Roseiflexus sp. RS-1: one gene and its partner. The main gene of each other region encodes a partner of the protein of the gene in region 2 in a complex. Links are inferred from orthologs where the notes say so. Each region holds a gene or a part of one and is shown on either strand. Other genes may lie near its edges. The genes, in order: rpsG and tig.

Region 1 (11,443 bases), 3.1 Mb from region 2 along the record:
TCCGGCTTTCCCCAGGCGAATGTTCTGATGATCCAGGTTGCCGACCTGACCAATCGTCGCCATACACTCGATGAACACGCGGCGCACCTCGCCTGACGGCATGCGCAGGGTGGCGTAGTTGCCCTCCTTCGCCATCAGTTGCGCGGCTGCGCCAGCGCTACGCACCATCACGCCGCCGCGTCCTTTTTCCAGTTCGACGTTATGCACCTGTGTACCGAGCGGTATCTGGCGCAGCGGCAGCGCATTGCCGACCCGGATATCGGCGTCGGGGCCGCTCATCACCGTATCGCCGACGTTCAAGCCGAGCGGCGCCAGGATGTAGCGCTTCTCGCCATCGACATAGTGCAGCAGGGCAATGCGCGCCGACCGGTTTGGATCGTATTCAATCGCCGCGACCTTCGCCGGAACCCCAATCTTGTCGCGCTTGAAGTCGATCCGGCGATAGTGGCGCTTATGACCGCCGCCGCGATGCCGCACCGTAATGCGACCATAGTTGTTACGACCGGCTTTCTTGCGCAGCGGCTCGAGCAGTGATCGCTCTGGCTCTTTCTTCGTGATCTCCTCGAAGGTCGAGACCGACATATTGCGGCGACCTGGCGAGGTTGGTTTATACTTTTTGACCGGCATGGTTTATGCTCCCTCGAACAGGTCGATGCGGTCGCCTTCCGCAAGTGTGACGATCGCCTTCTTCCAATCGGCGGTATAGCCGTACTGACGCCCCCGGCGGCGCAGTTTCCCGCGCACATTCATGGTATGCACCGCCGTCACCCGCACATTGAAGATTTCTTCGATGGCGCGCTTGATCTGCGGCTTGGTGGCGTTGCGATCGACCTCGAACGAATACTTGTTGAACCTCATCAGGTTCGTATTCTTTTCCGTGATCAGCGGTCGCTTGATGATCTGATGCGGGTTCATGACGCTTCCTCCTCACTCGCGCCCGCCGCCGCGACGACATGTTCCGGTTGGTCGAGATACCCTTGAGCGACGTCCACCGCCGCCTGCAGCATCACGATATGATCGTGCGTAAGCAGATCGATAACGTTCAGATAGTGCGCCAGCAGCGTCTTGACATTCGGCAGATTATTTGCCGAGCGACGCACGTACTCATCCTTCTGGTCCAGCACGATCAAGGTCTTTCCGGTCAGATTGAGCGCGTTGAGTACCGCAATCATGTCTTTGGTGCGCGGTTTCTCGAACGTCAACCGATCCAGAAAAGTAATCGCGCCGTCGCGGTAGCGCGCAGAGAGCGCCGAGCGCACTGCCAGGCGGCGCATTTTGCGCGGCATGGCTTTGGTATATTTGCGCGGATGGGGTCCGTGCGCAATACCGCCCCCTTTCCGATGCGGCGCGCGGATCGATCCCTGTCGCGCGCGACCGGTGCCTTTCTGACGGTAGAGTTTGCGCGTGCTCCCCTCGACTTCACCGCGACCGAGCGTATTATGGGTGCCAAGGCGCGCATTGGCGCGCTGGCGTTCCATCGCCTGATGCATAACCGGCACATTCGGCTCAATCCCGAAAACGTAATCGGATATCTGGATGACGCCGACCTCTTCGCCGGACTGGTTGTACAACCTGGCTTCCATCGCACTTCCTCGATATATCTGCTCATGCGTTCAGCGCGCTGCTCTTACGAGCCTTTGATCGCCCGGCGAACCATGACCAATCCATTCTTAGCCCCTGGAATGGAGCCGCGCACGAGCAACAGATTACGCTCTGGAACGACATCAACGACCGTCAGGTTTTGGACGGTTACCCGCTGATTGCCCATCCGCCCGGCCATGCGGGTATTCTTCAACACGTGACCCGGATCGGTGCCGGCGCCGATCGAACCGGGAGCGCGCAGGCGGTCGCTCTGACCGTGCGTGCGCGGTCCGCCGCCGAAGCCATGGCGTTTCACCACGCCCTGGAACCCGCGACCTTTCGATGTGCCAATGACATCGACGCGCTGACCTGGTGTGAACATCTCGACCGTCAACACATCACCGACTTTGTGATCGGCGATATTATCGGCGCGGAACTCGCGCAGGTGGCGCAGCAACTTACCTGCACCACGGAGATGCCCCTGTTCAGGCCTGGTCAGGCTTTTCGCCTTGACTTCCTGGTAGCCAATCTGGACAGCTTCGTACCCATCCCGCTCTTTTGTGCGAATCTGGGTGACGACGCATGGACCCACTTCGATGATCGTCACCGGGATGACCTGTCCGGTCGCATCGAAGACCTGGGTCATGCCGATTTTGCGGCCAAGCAACCCTTCGATCACAATTGCACCTCCGCAGCATGCGCGTTTTCGTTGTGCGCAGCGGCTGCTTTTGTTCCAGACTTACAACTTGATTTCGATATCCACGCCCGCCGGAAGGTTGAGTTTCATCAGCGCGTTGATGGTCTGCTGGCTCGGATCGAGCACATCGATCAATCGCTTGTGGGTGCGAATCTCAAACTGTTCCTGCGAGTCTTTATCAATAAACGGCGAACGAATGACGCTATGCTTTTCGATTTTGGTCGGCAACGGCACCGGACCGGCGACGAGCGCTCCGGTGCGTTCGGCTGCTTCGACGATCTGTCGCGCCGATTGGTCGAGAATCTTATGGTCGTATGCCTTGAGACGGATGCGAACCTTTTGTTTCGCCATATGCACCTCAGGTAGAGGGTAGTGGCGGTGGGGTAAAGCGTGGATCGGATGGTTGTTTCATCGATCTCTATTCCTGAACGCTGATCCCCGCCGCCGGAAACCCATAACTCATAACTAATCGACAATCGCCGAGACGACGCCTGCGCCGACGGTGCGTCCGCCCTCGCGGATGGCAAAGCGCAACCCTTCTTCAATCGCCACCGGCACGATCAACTCCACCGTCATCTCAATGTTGTCGCCCGGCATCACCATCTCCACCCCTTCCGGCAGATGGATCGCCCCGGTCACGTCCGTCGTGCGGATGTAGAACTGCGGCCGATACCCGGAGAAGAACGGCGTATGCCGTCCGCCCTCCTCCTTCTTCAGCACGTACACGTTCGCCTTGAACTTCGCGTGCGGCTTGATCGACCCCGGCGCCGCCAGCACCTGCCCGCGCTCCACCTCGGTGCGCTCAATCCCGCGCAGCAGCACTCCCACGTTGTCCCCGGCGATCCCTTCGTCGAGCGTCTTCTGGAACATCTCCACCCCGGTCACCACCGTCCGGCGCGGCGCCTCGTGGGTCATCCCGATAATCTCGACCGTATCCCCCATCTTGACCTTGCCGCGCTCGATGCGCCCGGTGACCACCGTGCCGCGTCCTTTGATGCCGAACACGTCTTCGATCGGCATCAGGAACGGCTTATCGATTTCGCGCACCGGCGTCGGAATGTACTCATCGACCGCGTTCATCAGGTCGAGGATGCACTTATACTCCGGCGCGTTGATGTCGGTCGACGTGCTGGAGAGCGCCGCGAGCGCGCTGCCGCGCACAATCGGCACCTCATCGCCGGGGAAGCCGTGATTGCTGAGCAGTTCGCGCAGTTCGAGTTCGACGAGTTCGAGCAGTTCCTCGTCGTCCATCATATCGACCTTGTTGAGGAACACGACCATCGCCGGGACCTGCACCTGACGCGCAAGCAGGACGTGCTCGCGGGTCTGCGGCATCGGACCGTCGGGGGCCGAGACGACCAGGATGGCGCCGTCCATCTGCGCGGCGCCGGTGATCATATTCTTGATATAGTCGGCGTGGCCCGGGCAGTCGACGTGGGCGTAGTGGCGCCTGGCGGTCTGATACTCGACGTGGCGAATGGCGATGGTGATGCCGCGCGCGCGCTCTTCGGGCGCATTGTCGATCTGGTCGTAAGAGACGAACTGCGCCGCGCCCTGGAGGGCGAGGACCTTGGTAATCGCTGCGGTCAGCGTGGTTTTGCCGTGGTCGACGTGGCCGATGGTGCCGACGTTGACGTGCGGCTTGGTGCGCTCAAACTTCTGCTTTGCCATTGCTGTTTGCTGCTCCTTGCAGAGTGCTTACAAATGCCGTGCTCGTGAAACGAACTAGCCGCGCCGTTTTTCGACAATCTCTTTTGCCAGAGCCTCCGGCAGCGGCTGGTAATATGCGAATTCCATAGACGACGTTGCGCGTCCCTGCGTTGCCGAGCGCAGGTCGGTGGTATAGCCGAACATGGATGCCAGCGGAACGTATGCCCGGATGACCTGCGCGTTGCCGCGCGCCTCCATGCCTTCGACGTGACCACGGCGCGAGTTGATGTCGCCGAGAACCGTGCCGAGAAAATCTTCCGGTGTCACGATTTCGACCTTCATCACCGGTTCGAGCAGAATGGGGCGGCCCTTCCGCACGGCTTCTTTCAGCCCCATCGAGGCAGCGATCTTGAATGCCATTTCCGACGAGTCGACCTCGTGGTACGAACCGTCGTAGAGCGTGACTTTCAGATCGACCACCGGATACCCGGCGATGACGCCGCTTGCCATGGCTTCTTTGACGCCAGCTTCGACCGCCGGGATGTATTCGCGCGGAATAACGCCGCCAACGATCGCATTGATGAACTCAAACCCTTTCCCGCGTTCGAGTGGCTCGACCTGCAATTTGACGTGACCATACTGACCCTTGCCGCCGGTCTGGCGCACGAACTTGCTATCCACATCCGCCGGAACCGTGATCGACTCGCGGTACGCCACCTGCGGCTTGCCCTGATTGGCTTCGACCTTGTATTCGCGGCGCATGCGGTCAACGATCACTTCAAGATGCAGTTCACCCATACCGGCGATGATCGTCTGACCGGTTTCCTGGTCGGTAAAGACGCGGAACGTCGGGTCTTCCTCCGCCAGTTTGCTCAGCGCAACCGCCATCTTATCCTGGTCAGCCTTGGTCTTCGGCTCAATCGCCAGTTGAATGACCGGCTCGGGGAAGCGGATGCTTTCCAGGACGATCGGGTCGTTCGGATCGCAGATCGTATCGCCGGTGTAGCTCTGTTTCGGACCGACCATTGCGGCAATATCGCCAGCGTAGACTTCTTTAATCTCTTCGCGGTGGTTGGCGTGCATCTGCAACAGGCGACCGATGCGCTCACGCTGGTTGCGCGTCGAGTTGAGCACATAGGAGCCGGTTTCCAGTTTCCCGGAATAAACGCGGAAATACGCCAGCTTCCCGACGAACGGATCCGAGACGATCTTGAACACCAACCCGGTAAACGGTGCATCTTCCGATGTCGGGCGGGTGATCATTTCCACGCCATCATCACCGGCGACCTGACCCGGGCGCGTGCCACGCACCGGTGGAATATCGACCGGCGACGGCAGGTAATGCACAATCGCGTCAAGCAGGCGTTGCACACCTTTATTCCGCAGAGCTGCGCCGCACAGCACCGGCACCAGTTGACCCTTGATCGTCGCCTTTCGCAGGGCGCGGCGCAGTTCTTCGACGCTGAGTTCTTCCCCTTCCAGATAGAGGAGCATCAACTCATCGTCGGTTTCGGCAATCGCCTCGATCATCTCGTTGCGCAGGCGCTCAACTTCGTCGGCAATCTCCGTCGGTATCGCGTCCAACTCTTCGCGCTTCCCCTGATCGTCGACATAAAGCACTGCCTTATTCGTGATCAGGTCCACAATGCCACGGAAGCGATCTTCCGAACCGATCGGGAACTGAATGGGCACCGGTTTCGCCCCAAGGCGCTCGCGGATCATCTCTACCGTGCGCTCAAAGTTGGCGCCGATCCGGTCCATCTTGTTCACGAAGCAGATCCGTGGCACGTGGTACTTATCCGCCTGCCGCCAGACCGTCTCCGACTGCGGCTCAACTCCGGCGACAGCATCGAAGACCACCACACCGCCGTCGAGCACGCGCAGGGAACGCTCCACCTCCGCCGTAAAATCGACGTGACCAGGCGTATCGATGATATTGATGCGATACGGAACGCCCTCGACCGTCCACTCGGCGGTGGTCGCCGCCGCAGTGATCGTAATGCCGCGTTCACGCTCCTGCTCCATCCAGTCCATCACCGCAGTGCCCTCGTGCACCTCGCCGAGCTTATACGTGCGACCGGTGTAGAACAGGATGCGCTCGGTCGTTGTCGTCTTTCCTGCATCGATGTGCGCAATAATACCAATATTACGAATGCGCTCTAATGGCACTTCACGAGGCATGAGATTCTCCCCCCTCTTCTGCGCTAGCCGTATCGTCTATCTGGTCGTCGGAGACCGTCTGGCGTACCCTGCCGTCTTGATGCAATCCGCTTACCGTTCCGTCGTCTCAGAAGCGTCCATAGTGCGAGAATGCGCGGTTGGCTTCCGCCATGCGCTGCACATCCTCTTTCCGTTTGATCGTCGCGCCCGTATTGTTATAGGCATCGATCAACTCAGCAGCCAGGCGTTCGTACATCGGCTTACCAGAGCGCGCGCGCGCCGACATCAGCAACCAGCGCATGGCCAGCGACTGTCGGCGATCACTCTTGACCTCGACCGGCACCTGATAGGTGGCGCCGCCGACACGCCGCGGCTTCACCTCGATCACCGGACCGGCGTTGCGCACGGCGGTTTCGAAGATTTCCAGCGCTGGCTTCTTCAAGCGTTGCGCCGCAAGGTCGAACGCCTGATAGACGATCTTCTCGGCGATGCTCTTCTTGCCGCGCTGCATCACCTTATTAATAAACTGCTGCACCAGCACGCTGTTGTAGCGTGGGTCGGGCGGCGGAATACGCCGTTCAATCGTGCCTCGACGGGGCATAGGCTACCTCATCTCATACGGCGCAGGCGATCCGTGATCGCACTGCGCTATGAACCTTACTTCTTCTTCGCCGGAACCGCGCTGGCTTTCTTCGTACCGTACTTCGAACGACCCTGCTTCCGATTGGCGACCCCCTGCGCATCGAGTGTGCCGCGCACGATGTGGTAGCGCACGCCGGGCAGATCCTTCACGCGCCCGCCGCGGATCAGCACCACCGAGTGTTCCTGCAAGTTGTGCCCTTCGCCCGGAATGTAGGCGGTGACTTCCATGCCGTTCGACAACCGGACGCGCGCGATCTTGCGCAGCGCCGAGTTGGGCTTTTTCGGCGTCATCGTTCGGACCTGCGTGCAAACGCCGCGTTTGAACGGCGAACCTTTGCCGCGCGTCAGTTTCCCTTTCAACACATTCAGGCTGAAACGCAAGGCAGGCGCCTTGACTTTTTTCGTGACCCGCTTCCGCGGCTTGCGCACCAACTGGTTGATTGTCGGCATGCTGCTTCCATCCTCCATCGTGCGCGACGCACGTGCGTCGGCTACGGCTGATCAGTCGCTATGCAAAAAAATAACCTCGCCCGTCACTGGTCGCAGCAAGGGCTACGCCTTAGATCGGGGCCAAACGCAGACAATAAAATACCTGTGCGTTTTCCGCACAGCGGTAGGGAAGTATACCATAGCGACGTTCGCCTGTCAAACTTTTTTATGCGATAATGGCAGTCTGGTATACTATTCAGGAAGCGCAACGACGATCGCGATCCGGCGGATGCGCGCATCGTCCGGGTGACAGAGAGGAAACGACCATGCGCGAACTCATCATCATCGGCGGCGGCGCCGCAGCGCTTTCAGCCGGGATGTACGCCCTGGGAAAGCAACTCGATTTTTTGATGATCTACGAGTCGTTGGGCGGCAAGGCTGGATGGCGGCAGAATATCATCGGTCAGGAGGAAGTCGAGTATCTGGCGGGCGAAGAAGCGGTGCGGATCTTCGAGCGCAAAATTGCCATGCAGACCGATCGCACCATCCGCGATACGGTGCTGGCGGTGCAGCGCGCGGGAACAGGATTTCGTGTGGAAACCCGCACCCATGGCGCATTTGAGGCAATGGCGGTGATTGTGGCAACCGGTGCGACGCCGGTGCGTCTCAAGGCGCCGGGCGCGCAGGAGTTGCTGGGGCAGGGGTTGGGCTACTCGGTGACGACCCACGCCCATCTGCTGGCAGGGAAGACGGCGGCGGTCATCGGATCAACGCATCGGGCGCTGCGCGGGGTAGCGGAACTGGCGCGCACCGCCGGGAAGGTCTACCTGATCATTCCTGATCCGAATGCCGCTTCGTTGCCGATGGTCCACGCGGTCAGTCAGCGCCCGAATGTCGAAATCCTGGCGGGATACACGGTTGATGAAGTCGCAGGACCGATGAATGTCGAAGAGATCGTCGTTTCGCGCGATGGTCAACAGCGACGGATCGCGGTCGATGCGGCATTCGCCGATCTGGGGCTGCATCCGTGCAGTGAGTGCGTCCAGCATCTCGTGCGCACCGACCAGGATGGCTTTATCTGGGTCGATGAGCGGATGGCGACCACTGTTCCGGGCATCTTTGCCGCAGGCGATGTGACGACATCGTTTGGCGAGCAGGTGCTGATCGCTATTGGCGACGGGGCGCGGGCGGCGCTCAGCGCATACGACTATCTGCTGATGCGCGCACCGGTTGTGCGGTGATACAGCGCGCAACCTGGTGCGGCAGTGGTTCGTCATATCGGTTGGAGACGCGGGGGGCGATAGTCCTTCCTGTGTGTCAGGACTGGGGGCGCTGCCAGAACATGGGCGCCCCGGTCAGTTTCGGTGAGTTGTGTAAGGAGGGGAGTATGAGCGAGCAAACACCCGCCGCCGGTCAACCCGAGCCGCAGAAGGAAACACCCGATCTGGCGACCGAACTGCGCGAGATGGGGCAGCAGATTGAAGCGCTGTTCCGCGCATTTATCGAGAGTGAGCGCGCAAAGCAGATGCAGGCGACGGTCGCAAAGAGCGTCCAGAATGTTGCGGCTGTGATGCGTGAGACGGTGGAGAAACTCCAGAGCGATCCGCGGGTTCAGCAGGTGGAAGATCGCGGGCGTCAGGCGCTCGAACGGGCGCGCGAGAGCCAGGTGTTCCACGATGTCCAGGAGACGCTGGTGAACGGTCTGGAGCAGATCAACGCGCAGTTGCACAAACTGGTCGAGAAACTCGAAGCCGAGCGCGCCGCCGCCGGAACGCAGTCTGCTCAGGAGGGCGAAGTCAACCCGCCGGTTGAGCATGTTCCGCTTGAAGCGCCAGCGACCGGTGAGACGAAAAAACTGGAGGAGTAGCACGTCGGGTGTGATGACGCGACCGGGCGTTATGGAGATTGAGAATTTAATCCGGTATGCGCCTCGTGCCGTCGGGCTCATGGAGATTGAAAATTAAATCCGCTATCCCGCGCTAGCCGTGGGGCTGAAGCCCTCGGCTAGCCAAGGCGAAGCCCGCCTGCGCGGGCTATACCGGATTATTTCTTCAAAGACCATAAGCCCTCGGCTAGCCAAGGCGAAGCCCGCCTGCGCGGGCTATGGCGGATTATTTACTCAAAGACCATAACGCCCCGCGTCATTGCACTACTTTCGGCTATCAGTTGCCGGTCAGGTCGAATGCTGGTATAATTCCGATAGAGCCGCCCCCATAGTCTAGCGGCCCAGGACGTCACCCTTTCAAGGTGAAGATCGCGGGTTCGAATCCCGCTGGGGGTACCAGGATCACATGCCCGACGGTGATCTCCCGTCGGGTGTGTGGCTTTTCAGGGCGCGTGAGCGCCCTGTTTGCTTTTCAGGCGCTGCGCAGTGGAAACCTGGGCGATGCTCCATCGTATACAATTGATAAAGCAGTGTGCGTATTTTACAGCAGATCAGGAGAACTGACATGCGACCGCCGCCTTTGGAGGCGTTCGATCACTTCACCCGTGTGTATGACTGTGTGGATGCGTCGTTCGAGGAAATGCGCAAAACCGCGAGTGAAAGACTTCGTCGTCCGGGTACGTCGATCAGATGGCATTTCGTGCTGGCCAATCTGGTTGTTTTTGTTTCCTGGTTTTTTGATCCCGGTCCGCGTACCATGGTGGCATTGGTGGATATCTTACGCAGATCAGGTGTCTATATAGACGGTATGTATATGTTCCTGCTCTTGTTTGGTTTTGCAGGTTGGTGTGTTTTGGTTGCGATTATTGGTAATTTTGTTTATCGGTGCAAAGATCGTTTTCCTTTTATATTGCTAATTCATAGTGTATTTTTCCTTCCCATTTTATCATTTCTTTCATTGATATCCGGGGGAGATTTTCAATCTGCATCGATAATGTATTTATTCTGGTCTTTTACCTCCCTCGCATTCTGGTTGCTTATCCTCGGTCTCTTGTTTATCATATCTGGAGGCTTTCCTCTTTTTATTTATATGATCCTTTCATCGATTAGTCGCGGCAAGGAAGACGATCTCATTCCCAGTTACATCCATTTTGTGCGCCGTGCCGCTGAGAAAGTGAAGGATGATCCGAAAATGCCCGCTCCTGGATCGGATGAATGGCATCAGATCGAAGCGATTGCGCGCTGGAAATTTGATGGAATCAATGGGCGGGTGCAGACTTTTTCGTTTGGTATTGCATCCGTGGCGCTGTTCGGCATTCTTGCGCTGGTCTTCACCCAGGATGACGTTAAGAGGGCGCTAGTGTGGCTTTGGGAAGAGTGGACGCGGTTGTTGGGAACCGGGTCGAGTGGTAATGGCGGCGCTCTGTTGCCGGTAATAGCAGTGGGAATCATCATTCTGCCAGCCGTGATCTATTTTGCCCGCACCTATGCCGAACTGCGTCGTCTGGAGGCGTTGGGTATCATCTGTGCGCTGGCAGCCGGCGGTTCTGCGCAGCAGCACGCGGGACGGTCGGACGCTGCGCAGCCCACCGTAGATGGGCACAACGATACCGTTGCGACGCCATCATCGCCTGCTGTCTCTGGGGACGGGTCGTCTGACGTACCTGCACTATCCGGCGATCTCCACTCTGATACGCTTTCTGAACCAAACGCGCCTGCTGTCTCTGGGGGCGGGTCGTCTGAGACCGATCTGTCTGCCGGGGTTTCGGCGCCATCCGCTGCCCCGACTCCGCCCGATGTACTGGGCGATCCGTCCAACTCTGCCAATCCTCGCTGTTGAGCATGTCGTGTGGCCGTAGCGTCGGGCGTCAACGTGACAGGAGTGATGGTGCGCTGGCGTGATGTGCTGGCGGAGGAATTGTGTGCTTATGTGTGGATCGAGGCGGCATGCGCTGGAGTGGATGCCACCACGCTAGCGCCCCAAGAACGCTTGCTGCGCCTGCGCCATCCCGAAGCTGTCTCGCTCTGGCTGGGTCGCTGGAAAGCCGAGGGCATCAAGAGCCTGCCCATCCGGGACAGACGCAGGCGCACGTCTACGTTTTCCTCCTGACCACTATGACCCTTATGTGTTCACATTTCTCCTGGGAGCGAGGTCATCTTGCCCTCGTAGATGCGACGAAATGTGCATTTTCCCTCCGTAAGCATCACAATAAGTCCAGTCGTCCAATGATGCGTAGAAAGGCGCCTATCGTTGTTTGAAACATACCTGCTGCCCGACTGTTTGCCTCCAGGAAAAACTCCGGATTTTTTATCCGCTTTTTGTTTCAGGGAGCGCCATTCTCTCGTTATCGTCGTCTCCCGGCATTGACGACAAAGAACGCTATCTGATCCAGGAAGGG
Region 2 (11,620 bases):
ACCTGGACGCCAGCGCCCTCGCCCACCTTTACGCCAACACCGGCGCCAACCGATACCCCCACGCCGGAACCGCCAACTCCTGTACCGCCAACCCAGGCGCCGGTGTTCGTGCCTCCGCCGCCACCCCCGCCCCCGCCCCCGCCTCCGCCGACGGCAACCCCCGAACCGCCGACGGAGACGCCAACGGAGACGCCGACGGATACTCCTGAACCACCAACGGCGACACCGACACAGGCGACACCATCGGCAACCGGTACGCCCGAAGCGACGTCGACGGTCACTGCCACAGCGGGCACTGCCACGCCAACGGCGACGCCTGGCGCTACCGCAACTCCGACTCCCGGCGCAACGACAACGCCGGGTTCAGATCTCACGCCGACCGTCACGGTTACGCCAACATCCGGTGTCACGCCGACCGTCACGACTGGTTCGGCGACTACCGGGACGCCGCCAGCGGACGTCACTGCTTCGCCAACACCTTCGTCCACGCCGGAAGCATCGCCGACCGTTCCTTCGCCTTCGCCGGAAGCATCGCCAACCGCTTCACCGCCACCCGGTTGATGATCGGCGTCTGCTTTGCGAGGCGAACGTTCAACGTTCAACCCCCTGACCTTCAACCGTCTTCCCTTCCCCCAATACCGCCAGCACATCACACATAACCTCGATCCACGCCGGATCGCCGCCTGCGTTATGCACACGCCGGTCAAGACGCACAAACTGCGGTCCGATACGTATGCCTCTGGCGCGGGCGAAGCGCCGCTCCAGTCTTGATCGCGCCTGATCGTTCCCTTCCGGCAGGCGAATGATAAACTCGGCATCGGTGGTGACGACCGATGTCACACCGGCAGCCAGCGCCAGCGCCTTGATGCGCAACCAGATCAGCAGTTGATCTGCTGGCTCTGGCAGTTCTCCGAACCGGTCACGCAGTTCCTGGCGCAGGTCGCGCACTGCTTCTGGCGTTTGCGCTTCCGCCATACGCTGGTACACCGCCAGCCGCACCCGATCATCAGGAATGTAATCGACCGGCAGGTAAGCGTCGAGCGGGAGATCGAGCGTGACCAGCGGCGAGATCAGCACCTTTTCATCCACCCGTACCGCCGGTCGTCTGGAGGGAACGGACGAACGTGCAGGCGGCGGCGTCTGCCCGTCGGAAGGTTGCGCTGGCGCGCCTGGGGATGTGCGCATTGCGTCTGTGCCGGTGATAAAGTTCGTTGCGATCAACCGCTGTTTCAGCGTGCGCACCGCCTGCTCAAGCAGACGCGAGTAGAGATCAAAGCCAACTGCGGCGATATGTCCGCTCTGCTCAGCACCCAGCAGGTTTCCTGCGCCGCGAATCTCAAGATCGCGCATGGCGATACGGAACCCTGCGCCGAGTTCGGTCGCTTCCTGAATTGCCCGTAATCGCTCCTGCGCCTCCGGCGTCGAAGGACGTTCCGACTTGTAGAATAGATATGCATAGGCGCGCTGGGTGCTCCGCCCGACCCGACCGCGCAACTGGTACAACTGCGCCAGACCAAAATTGGTGGCGTCGTCGATGATAATCGTGTTGGCGTTGGGCACGTCCAATCCGCTCTCGATGATCGTCGTGCAGACCAGCACATCATCTCTGCCGGTGAAAAAGTCGAGCATCACCCGTTCCAGTTGATGTTCCTCAAGTTGCCCGTGCCCGACGGCAATCCGGGCTTCCGGCACTAACCGGCGCAGCCGGTCGGCAACATAGTAGATGCTCTGCACCCGATTGTGCACGAAGTAGACCTGTCCGCCGCGGTCGAGTTCACGCAGAATGGCTTCACGGATCAGGCGTTCGTCGTAGGGCAACACGTAGGTTTTGATCGGAATACGGTCCTCCGGCGGCGTATCGATGATGCTGAGATCGCGGATGCCTGCCAGCGCCATGTGGAGCGTGCGCGGGATCGGCGTTGCCGTCAGGGTCAGAACATCCACATTGGTGCGCAACTGTTTGATACGCTCTTTGTGGCGCACGCCGAAGCGCTGCTCCTCGTCGATCACCAGCAGTCCCAGGTCTTTGAAGACCACATCTTTCGAGAGCAGACGGTGGGTGCCGATAATGATGTCGATTTCGCCGCGCGCCAGGCGCTGGACAATCTCGCTCTGCTCCTTTGCCGAACGAAAGCGGGAAATCATATCGATCCTGACCGGGAATGCCGCCATGCGCCGGCTGAAGGTGTCGTAGTGCTGCTGCACCAGCACGGTGGTTGGCGCCAGCACTGCCACCTGTTTACCGTCCTGCACCGCTTTGAACGCCGCCCGCAGCGCCACTTCCGTCTTACCAAACCCGACATCGCCGCAGACCAGACGATCCATCGGTTGCGGCTGCTCCATATCGCGTTTGACATCGATGATCGCTTTGAGCTGGTCGGGCGTTTCGACATAGGGGAAACTGGCTTCGAGTTCGCGTTGCCATTCGGTATCCGGGCTGAAGGCGTGCCCCTCCGCCAGTTGACGTTGCGCATAGAGGGTGATCAACTCTTCCGCCAGATCCTGCACAGCCGCGCGCGCCTTGCGCTTGGCGCGTTCCCAGTCCTGCGTGCCCAGGCGGGTGAGTTGCGGTTCGACATCGCCCGCGCCAATGTAGCGCGACACGCGATCGATCTGATCGACCGGCACGTAGAGCCGGTCGCCTTCGGCATACCGCAGATTCAGGTAGTCGCGCTCGATGCCGCCGACGCTTCGTCGTATCAATCCTTCATAGACGGCAATGCCATGCTCGATATGCACCACATAATCGCCCGGTTTCAATCCGCGCAGAAAGGCGGCGCGGTCTTCTGCGCGGCGATCATGGCGACGGCGACGATCGGCAATGATGCGTCGCTGCCGCCAACCGAAAATCTCGGTGTCGCTGTAGAGGGTCAGGTTGAGCGCTGGCATACGGAAGCCTTCGTCAAGCGTACCGTGGAGAACAGTCAACCCGGATACAACGTTCTCCACACCATCCGATGCATCGCGCTGCAACGCTTCTGTGACGAGTTCCTGCAACCGCGCCGCCTGAGGCGTGATGAGAACCACCCGCTCACCGGCGCGCAGTCGCTCGACGACATCGTCAACCAATCGCCGGATCTGTCCGCCGAACAGTTCGGCAGGCGCAAACAGGCGTTCTGGCAGGAGATGAACCCGGAAGCGGTCTTCGGAGGGGTGTACGTTGCGGGTGTCGGTCAATGGCGCAGGATTGCCGTTCTGTTCCCCGAATGAAAAGGATGGTGGAAGCGGTGCAGGATCGGACAGCAGTACATCCCAGAACGGATGTTCGTTGTTGCTGAGATTCACCAGCGTGTGCGCTTCCGCCAGAGCCATCAGTTCGTGCCAGCGGAGATAGGGGCGCGGGAAGGCTGCTGGCAATTCGCCAGCATCGATCTGCTGACGGCGGCGCGTTTCCGCCTGCTGATCAAGTTCGGTTGCGTGCTGCGCCAGCAGCAGCGCCTCGCTGAGAACCACCGGCGCCCCTGGCGGCAGATGGTGCAGCAGTGTACCCGGCGCCTGCGGGTTATCGCGGAAGAATGGTGCAAACAGCGCGCGCCCCTCGAAGCGCTCCCCATTCCTGATGTGATCGAACGCCTGCAACCACTCATCGAGCGCTTCGTGCCGCAGCATCGACGTATCGATAGCGCGCATTCGTTCCAGCGCAACATCGCGTCGCCACAGCGGGAACTCGTGCGGCGGACCGATGATCGCAGCGCGGATCTGCGCCTCGCTGCGCTGCGTCAGCGGATCGAACCGCCGCAGACTATCGATCTCATCGCCAAAGAACTCAATCCGCAGCGGAAGATCATCCCCCGGCGAAAACACATCGATGATGCCGCCGCGCCGGTTGACTTCGCCCGGCTCCTCGACCGTCGGCGCGTACCGATACCCCATAGCGATCAACCGTTCGATCAGATCATCGAGCGCATACGCCATGCCCCGCTCCAGGCGCACACTGGCATCGCGCAGTTCATCGGGCGTCAGCGATGGCTGCATCAACGCTTTGACCGGAGCGACGATCACGAACGGCGCCACATCCACATCGCCGGCGTTGAACGCCGCCAGGCGATGCAGCACACGCAACCGCGCCGTCAGAATGTCGGCGCCGGTTGACATATGCTCATACGGAAGCGCATCGCTCGCCGGAAACAGGAATACCCGATCTGTGCCGATCCACTGCCGCAGATCTTCATGCGCGCGCAGCGCCGCATCGGTTGTGCCCACAAGGTACAGCAGCGGCGCAACGCCCTGGAGGGTAAAGGCGGCAACCAGCGGCGTCCGCGCTGCGCCTGGCGTCGGCGCGATATGCAGGCGCGCCCCCCGATGAGCGTGCAGCGTTGCAATCAGGTCCTGCACTGGCGCAATGGCGGTGATTTCTGCAAGCACAGTAGCACAGGTGGTCACTGACATCACGGACACCAACACAGAAACGGAGCGCAGTCGCGTGACCGGCTCCCTACGGAAAATGTCACATCCGTTCGCAGGCTGGGGGGCGTAGAAACCTGGAAAGAACCGCTTCAGCCCTGCGCAGCGATGCTGAAGGTGTTATACCATGAAGCGCGCCGCAGCGCAAAGCCGCAACGTTGCGCGCACGCTCCTTCGTGCTATAATACACAAGAATTGCTTTACTTTTCTAGCCCCTGGAGTACTATCGGTGAAGGTCACAACCGAAAAGAAACCGCGCAGCATTCTCGAACTCACCGTTGAACTGGACAAACAACAGATCGAGAAGGCGCTGGATCGCGCGGCACGGCGCATGTCGCAAAAATACAACATCCCTGGCTTTCGTAAAGGCAAAGCGCCTCGTTTCATCGTTGAAAACTACTTCGGTCGAGAAGCGCTGCTCGAAGAGGCGTCCGACGACCTGATCCAGAAGGCGTTCCAGGATGCGCTCAAGCAGGAAGGGATCGAGCCGTATGCCCAGGCGCACCTGACCGATGTCAACCTGACCGAAGCGCCGTACCGTTTTACCGTTGAAGTACCGGTCGCGCCAACCGTTGTTTTGCCCGATTATCGCGCCATCCACGTGCCGCTCGAAATCGAAGAGGTGACCGACGAAACGGTTAATCACGCGATGGAGATCCGCCGTGACCGGCATGTCGTGTTGCGGGCGCTCGATGAACCTCGCCCGGCGCAGCCCGGCGATCAGTTGACCGTTCAGATTGAAACATTTGTGGACGGTGAGCCGCTCAATCCACGCGCCGAGGGCGAGGATATACCACAGTCCACCCTGGTGCTCGATCCTGAGCGCATCGTGCCCGGCCTGTACGAAGCGTTGGTTGGCGTATCGCCCAACACTATGGTGGATGTGACCGTCCGCATGTCGGATGACCACGAAAACGAACGGGTTCGCGGCAGGGACGTGCGCTTCGTTGTCAACGTACTGGATGTTCAGGAGCGACTTCTGCCGGAATGGGATGAACTGCCTGCGCTGGAAAACTTTGAGGGCACGCTTGACGAACTGCGCGAAAAAACCCGCAATGAACTGATCGAGGCGGCGCGCAAGAATGCCGAGGATGATGTGTTTGTCGAGTATGTGCGTCAGGTAATCGCCGCAACCACCTTCGATCTGCCCGATGCCCTGATTGTTCGGGAGGCGGACAGCATCCTGCGCGAGCGCGAGGCAGAGTTCGAGCGATACGGCATCAGTGCCGAGCAGATCTACGCAGCGCAGGGGAAGAAGCGCGACGACCTGATCGAGGAGTTGAAACCGGTTGCTGAAGAACGCGCCAAACGCGGCCTGGTATTGCGCGAGATCGCAAAAGCCGAAGGTCTTGCGCCGGACGAATCAGAGATTGCGCGCGAGGTTGAAGACATTGTCGCAAGTATGGAGGAGGAGCGGCGTGACAGTGCGCGCACCCTGCTGGAAACAGAGTTGCGTCCCTTCGTCGTAGCCGGGATTGTTGATCGCAAACTGCGGCGTCGCATTCTTGCCATTGCAACCGGCGATCCGTCGTTTGAGCAGGCAGCGTCCCCCGAAGCCGCCAGCGAGCCGGAGAGCGCTGACGGTGGTGAGGCGCAAACGGTTGATACGCATATCGATAGCGCGCCTGTCGATGACGTTTCCACTAAGCAGGCAGCGTCCCCCGAAGCCGCCAGCGAGCCAGAGAGCGCTGACGGTGGTGAGGCGCAAACGGTTGATACGCATATCAATAGCGCACCTGTCGATGACGTTTCCACTGAGACGCCCATCGTGTCGCAGGAAGAGAACGGAGAGTCGGTCGAGAACCAGAGCGTCGTCGATGTGGCGACGCCCGAAGCAAGAACGGAGTAACCTATGGGCATCTGGCAAACGAATCATCGGATTGACTGGACGTCGCCGCGCGTGGATGCACTCATCCCGATGGTGGTCGAGAGCACCAATCGCGGCGAGCGCGCATACGATATCTACTCACGGTTGCTGAAAGAGCGCGTGATTCTGCTTGGTACGCCGATCGATGATCAGATCGCCAACCTGATCGTCGCGCAGTTGCTGTTCCTCGAACACGAAGACCCGGATCGCGATATCTGGCTCTACATCAACAGCCCCGGCGGTTCGATCACGGCCGGTCTGGCGATCTACGACACCATGCAGGTCATTCGCCCCGATGTGGCGACGGTTTGCGTCGGCATGGCGGGCAGCATGGCGACGCCGATCCTGGCTGGCGGCGCGAAAGGCAAGCGCTACAGCCTGCCGCATTCGACGATCCATATGCATCCGGCGGGTGGCGGTGCGCGCGGTTACGCGCCCGACGTCGAGATTATGGCGCGCGAGTTGCTGCGCGAGCAACAGTTGATCCGCGAACTGCTGGCGAAGGATACCGGTCAGCCGCTCGAACGCATCGCGCGCGACTTCGACCGCGACCTGTTCATGGATCCGCAACAGGCAAAAGAGTATGGTATCATCGACGAGATTTTGACCCGTGAAGATCTGCCGGCTGCCGGCGAGCGCCGCTGAACGGCTACAGGAGCGCGTATGTCTCGCACACGCAGCGGTAACGCAAATTCGTCGAATAATCGCGGTGCATACCTCTGTTCGTTCTGTGGACGGGGACAGGAAGAGGTGCAGCGCCTGATCGCCGGTCCCGGCAATGTGTTTATCTGCGATGAGTGCGTCGCGCTGTGCAGCGCGATCATCGCCGAAGAAACCGGGACACGCCCGTCGACCCGACGTTCCTCCGCCAGCCTGCCGGCGCGCCTGCCCACGCCGCGCCGCCTGCGCGAATGGCTCGATCAGTATGTCATCGGGCAGGATCGCGCAAAAGTGGTGCTATCGGTGGCGGTCTATAACCACTACAAGCGCCTCCGCGCCGGGCAGAATGCTGATGATGTCGAGATCGGCAAGAGCAATATTTTGCTGATCGGTCCGACCGGCAGCGGAAAGACGTTGCTGGCGCAGACGCTGGCGCGAGTGCTCGATGTTCCCTTCGCTATCGCCGATGCCACCGCGCTGACCGAGGCAGGGTACGTCGGCGAGGATGTCGAAAACATTCTCCTGCGGTTGATCCAGGCTGCCGAAGGTGATATCGAACGCGCGCAGACCGGGATCATCTACATCGATGAGATCGATAAAATTGCGCGCAAGAGTGATAATCCGTCGATTACGCGCGATGTGTCGGGCGAAGGGGTGCAACAGGCGTTGCTGAAGATTCTCGAAGGGTGCGTGGCGCATGTGCCGCCGGTTCCCGGTCGCAAACATCCGCAGCAGGAGTATATTTCGTTCGATACGACCCACGTGCTCTTCATCTGCGGCGGCGCCTTCGAGGGTCTCGACAAAATCATCAGCCAGCGCATCGGCGGCAAGCGCAGCATCGGCTTCCACGCTGGCGAGTCTTCCGATGCTCCGGCATCGTTGCTGTCGCAGGTCACGCCGGATGACCTGCTGCGCTACGGTTTCATCCCCGAATTCGTCGGGCGGCTTCCGGTTGTCGCGGCGCTCGATCCGCTCGATAAGCAGGCAATGATCCGCATTCTGACCGAGCCGCGCAATGCGATCATCAAGCAGTACCAGAAGATGCTCGCCCTCGACCACGTTGAACTCGAGGTCACGCCCGACGCGCTTGAAGCGATTGCGGAGCGGGCGCTCAGATCAAAGACGGGCGCGCGCGCGCTGCGCACGATCGTTGAGGAGATCCTGCTCGACGTGATGTACGAAGTGCCTTCGCAGGAGCACATCGGGCGTTGCATCATCAACGCCGAAGTGGTCGAAGGGCGCGGGCACCCGATCCTGGTGCCGCGCTCCGCTGAACGGCAGGAGTACCGCCGACGCATGGACGAGGCTGTGTAACGTTCCCTGGAGAAACCTATGACCGCGCCGCAACCCACGGAACCGCGCGCGACAATCGGCGTCATTGGCGGGAGCGGATTGTACGCCATGGAGGGGCTTGCCGACGTCGAGCGTGTGACGCTGGAGACCCCGTTTGGCGCGCCGAGCGACGCGTATGTCATTGGAACCATCGCCGGGCGTCGTGTCGCGTTTTTGCCGCGTCACGGCGTCGGTCACCGCTTTTCGCCGAGCGAAGTTCCGAATCGCGCCAATATCTATGGTTTCCGCATGCTCGGCGTTCGCTACCTGATCGCCGTGAGCGCCGTCGGCAGCCTGCGCGAAGAGTATGCCCCCGGGCACATCGTCATCCCTGACCAGTTGTACGACCGCACCAAAGGACATCGCCCCGACACGTTTTTCGGCGGGGGGCTTGTGGTGCATGTGCAGTTCGACCGCCCGTTCGACGCCGGGCTTTCTGATCGTCTGGAGCAGGCGGCGCGCGCTGCCGGCGCGACGGTGCATCGCGGCGGGACGCTGGTGGTGATGGAGGGTCCACAGTTCAGCACGCTCGCAGAAAGTGAAGAGAACCGGCGTCGCGGGCATGACCTGATCGGCATGACCGCGCTGCCCGAAGCCAAACTGGCGCGCGAGGCGGAGATCGCCTATGCGATGCTGGCGATGGTGACCGATTACGACTGCTGGCATCCCGGGCACGATGCCGTGACCGTCGAAATGGTCGTGCAGGTGCTGCGCGCCAATGCGCGCCTGGCGCAGGACGTGGTGCAGCGCGTGATCCCCCTGATCGGCGATGGCTTCGATAGCCCGGCGCACCGCGCGCTGGCGACCGCGATCATTACCGACCCCGCCGTTGTGCCGCCCGAAAAACTGGCGCAGGTTGAGCTGCTGGTCGGGCAGTATATGCGCAGGGATGCGTAGTTTTCTTCTGCGATATCGATGATTCTAACCGGGAATCGCTCCCTTTCTGGCGCCAGCGCCCTCTTGCCAGCGGACGCACACGGTGCCAACAGGCGCAACCGGGGGCATCTGTCCGGCGAGTCTGGGACGCGGCGTGCGAATTATCGCCCTGCCTGCTCCGCACAGGTCGGTCCATCGTCGGGAATGCCGTACTGCGCACGCTCCTCGGGGTGAAGTCACGCTGCAGGCGAGAACAGAGATCGGCGACCGTATCGGCGATCTCGACGTCCCACAGGCGTGCGGCGCCATCGGTGCTGGTGGTGAGCACGCGCTTGTCATCGGGGATGAAGGCGATCGCCCCCGCGAGGCCAATCGTTCCCGTATGGCCAACAAACCGCCGCACCTCCTGCCCGGTCGCCGGATCCCACAGCTCAGGCACGCGGTTGATGGAGATTGAGAATTTATTCCGCTATACCGCGCTAGCCGTGGGGCTGAAGCCCTCGGCTAACCAGGGCAAAGCCCGCCTGCGCGGGCTATACCGGATTATTTATTCAAAGACCATAAACCGCGCCTGAGCGGACGCTTCGCGCCGGGCGACCGCCTAGGCGGTCGCCGTGGCAGCGTCCACGCAGGTGGACGCCCGGCGAAAAGCCTTCCAGAGGCGATTTCAATCGCTGAACGCCAGGCAGCCTGAGCTCAGGCATGCGGTTGAAGCCGCGCCTGAGCGGACGCTTCGCGCCGGGCGACCGCCTAGGCGGTCGCCGTGGTGGCGTCCACGCAGGTGGACGCCCGGCGAAAAGCCTTCCAGAGGCGATTTCAATCGCTGAACGCCAGGCAGCCTGAGCTCAGGCATGCGGTTGAAACCGCTAGGAGGACGCTTCGCGCCGGGCGACCGCCTAGGCGGTCGCCGTGGCAGCGTCCACGCAGGTGGACGCCCGGCGAAAAGCCTTCCAGAGGCGATTGCAAGCGCTGAACTGAGGTAACTGCTCAGGCATGCGGTTGAAACCGCGCCTGAGCGGACGCTTCGCGCCGGGCGACCGCCTAGGCGGTCGCCGTGGTGGCGTCCACGCAGGTGGACGCCCGGCGAAAAGCCTTCCAGAGGCGATTTCAATCGCTGAACTGAGGTAACCGCTCAGGCATGCGGTTGAAACCGCGCCTGAGCGGACGCTTCGCGCCGGGCGACCGCCTATGCGGTCGCCGTGGCAGCGTCCACGCAGGTGGACGCCCGGCGAAAAGCCTTCCAGAGGCGATTTCAATCGCTGAACTGAGGTAACTGCTCAGGCATGCGGTTGAAACCGCGCCTGAGCGGACGCTTCGCGCCGGGCGACCGCCTATGCGGTCGCCGTGGCAGCGTCCACGCAGGTGGACGCCCGGCGAAAAGCCTTCCAGAGGCGATTTCAATCGCTGAACTGAGGTAACTGCTCAGGCATGCGGTTGAAACCGCGCCTGAGCGGACGCTTCGCGCCAGGCGACCGCCTATGAGGTCGCTGTGGCAGCGTCCACGCAGGTGGACGCCCGGCTAAAAGCTTTCCAGAGGCGATTTCAATCGCTGAACGCCAGGCAGCCTGAGTAGTTACCTGCTGAGGACATAACGTCCATAACACGTCTGCAAGCGCCGCCACCGGGAGGTCGGGAACGCGGTAGAACATCGGGACGTTGGTGATGAACTTTGATAGCACTGCTCACGCAGCCCGGCGTTGCAGGTCATAGGGCTGGATCAAGACCTCAGCCGGCGCCCCTAAGCCCTGGTGTAACTTCCGAATCATCTCAAGCGTAACATGATCCCGCAATGGGATCAAGAAGCCGCGCCCTTAATCGTTCTACAGTGGCATTGCAAGTACACGCAAGGCATATGTTTCACCACCGACCCACTCGTCATCGGGTTCGCCAGGAACCACCGGCTCGAAGCGCAGGAGCGATGCGGAGACAAAGCATCGAGTCCGGGCGGTTGATCGCATCCCAGAATTGTTCAGCCGCACCATCGAATGTGGTTGAAATCCGTACCAGCGTGAATCATTCCTGTGCTGATGGTTGCGCCATCCGCCAGCCCGCTCAACGTGCAGTGCGAACCAGATCCATCATGAAGAAAAATGGCCGTGCCGGGGCAATCACGTTCAGGGTTCCGGTGATATAGAGCGACCGCGACGGGCAGGCGAAGGCGAAGGACCCGGTCGAGCCGGAATGGCCGACGAATTCAGGGAGCGGGGTAATCCAGAAGTAACGCGGCAATTGATAGTACATCAACCCGTAGCCGTAGCGTAGCGGAAAGAACAGCGCATTCCACTGCGTCATTCGCTGCAGGAGGGTCTGGTCGAACAGGCGCCCCTCGAAAAAGGCGCGCAGGAACGTCATACATTCAGCAGCAGTCGAAACCAGGCCGCCGTCCGACACGTTGGAAGAAAGGTATTTGGTGACATTGACCGGGGCGTTGTTCAGATACAGCGTTGCGGGTGGCTTACCGGGGCGAGGCTTTGTCCAATC

Evidence for each region.
Region 1: the proteins of tig (region 2) and rpsG are in contact, whole or in part, in a crystal structure (PDB 3GTY), measured with the Thermotoga maritima proteins. The link is inferred for Roseiflexus sp. RS-1 from one-to-one orthologs. Residues at the interface, in WP_004081061.1 of Thermotoga maritima: Glu122, Val124, Val129, Leu130, Tyr133, Glu188, Gly259, Ile262, Tyr263, Glu266, Ser270, Glu273, Gln274, Glu277, Arg308, Gln311, Ile312, Ser315, Tyr316, Glu325, Arg329, Arg336, Leu363, Phe366, Trp367, Arg373, Leu377, Arg381, Leu384, Glu387; in WP_004081843.1 of Thermotoga maritima: Lys34, Lys52, Lys55, Glu59, Arg62, Gln63, Glu66, Asn67, Lys69, Val71, Arg95, Ala109, Lys110, Lys111, Gly112, Arg113, Pro114, Glu117, Glu121, Ile124, Ala125, Tyr127, Asn128, Asn129, Thr130, Gly131, Lys135, Asp139, Arg142, Met143.

What each region holds. Positions count from the first base shown.
Region 1 is NC_009523.1:1,453,201-1,464,643, forward strand. Bases 4,953-7,696 are described here. They hold rpsG (30S ribosomal protein S7), read right to left. Parts: upstream 6,690-7,696; coding sequence 6,216-6,689; downstream 4,953-6,215. Other genes in these bases: fusA (elongation factor G), read right to left, coding at 4,953-6,109; rpsL (30S ribosomal protein S12), read right to left, coding at 6,746-7,180; ROSERS_RS06135 (NAD(P)/FAD-dependent oxidoreductase), read left to right, coding at 7,486-7,696. Also shown: rplB (50S ribosomal protein L2), read right to left, coding at 1-627; ROSERS_RS06095 (50S ribosomal protein L23), read right to left, coding at 631-915; rplD (50S ribosomal protein L4), read right to left, coding at 912-1,583; rplC (50S ribosomal protein L3), read right to left, coding at 1,628-2,260; rpsJ (30S ribosomal protein S10), read right to left, coding at 2,321-2,629; tuf (elongation factor Tu), read right to left, coding at 2,744-3,949; more of fusA, read right to left, coding at 4,004-4,952; more of ROSERS_RS06135, read left to right, coding at 7,697-8,400; ROSERS_RS06140 (hypothetical protein), read left to right, coding at 8,547-9,026; ROSERS_RS06150 (hypothetical protein), read left to right, coding at 9,610-10,884; ROSERS_RS26680 (hypothetical protein), read left to right, coding at 10,894-11,154.
Region 2 is NC_009523.1:4,578,131-4,589,750, forward strand. The notes cover bases 4,023-6,943. They hold tig (trigger factor), read left to right. Parts: upstream 4,023-4,633; coding sequence 4,634-6,253; downstream 6,254-6,943. Other genes in these bases: mfd (transcription-repair coupling factor), read right to left, coding at 4,023-4,389; ROSERS_RS18875 (ATP-dependent Clp protease proteolytic subunit), read left to right, coding at 6,257-6,916; clpX (ATP-dependent Clp protease ATP-binding subunit ClpX), read left to right, coding at 6,935-6,943. In the rest of the region: ROSERS_RS27200 (serine/threonine-protein kinase), read left to right, coding at 1-561; more of mfd, read right to left, coding at 592-4,022; more of clpX, read left to right, coding at 6,944-8,245; mtnP (S-methyl-5'-thioadenosine phosphorylase), read left to right, coding at 8,264-9,160; ROSERS_RS18895 (serine hydrolase domain-containing protein), read right to left, coding at 11,192-11,620. UniProt on the Bacillus subtilis protein: Involved in protein export. Acts as a chaperone by maintaining the newly synthesized protein in an open conformation. Functions as a peptidyl-prolyl cis-trans isomerase.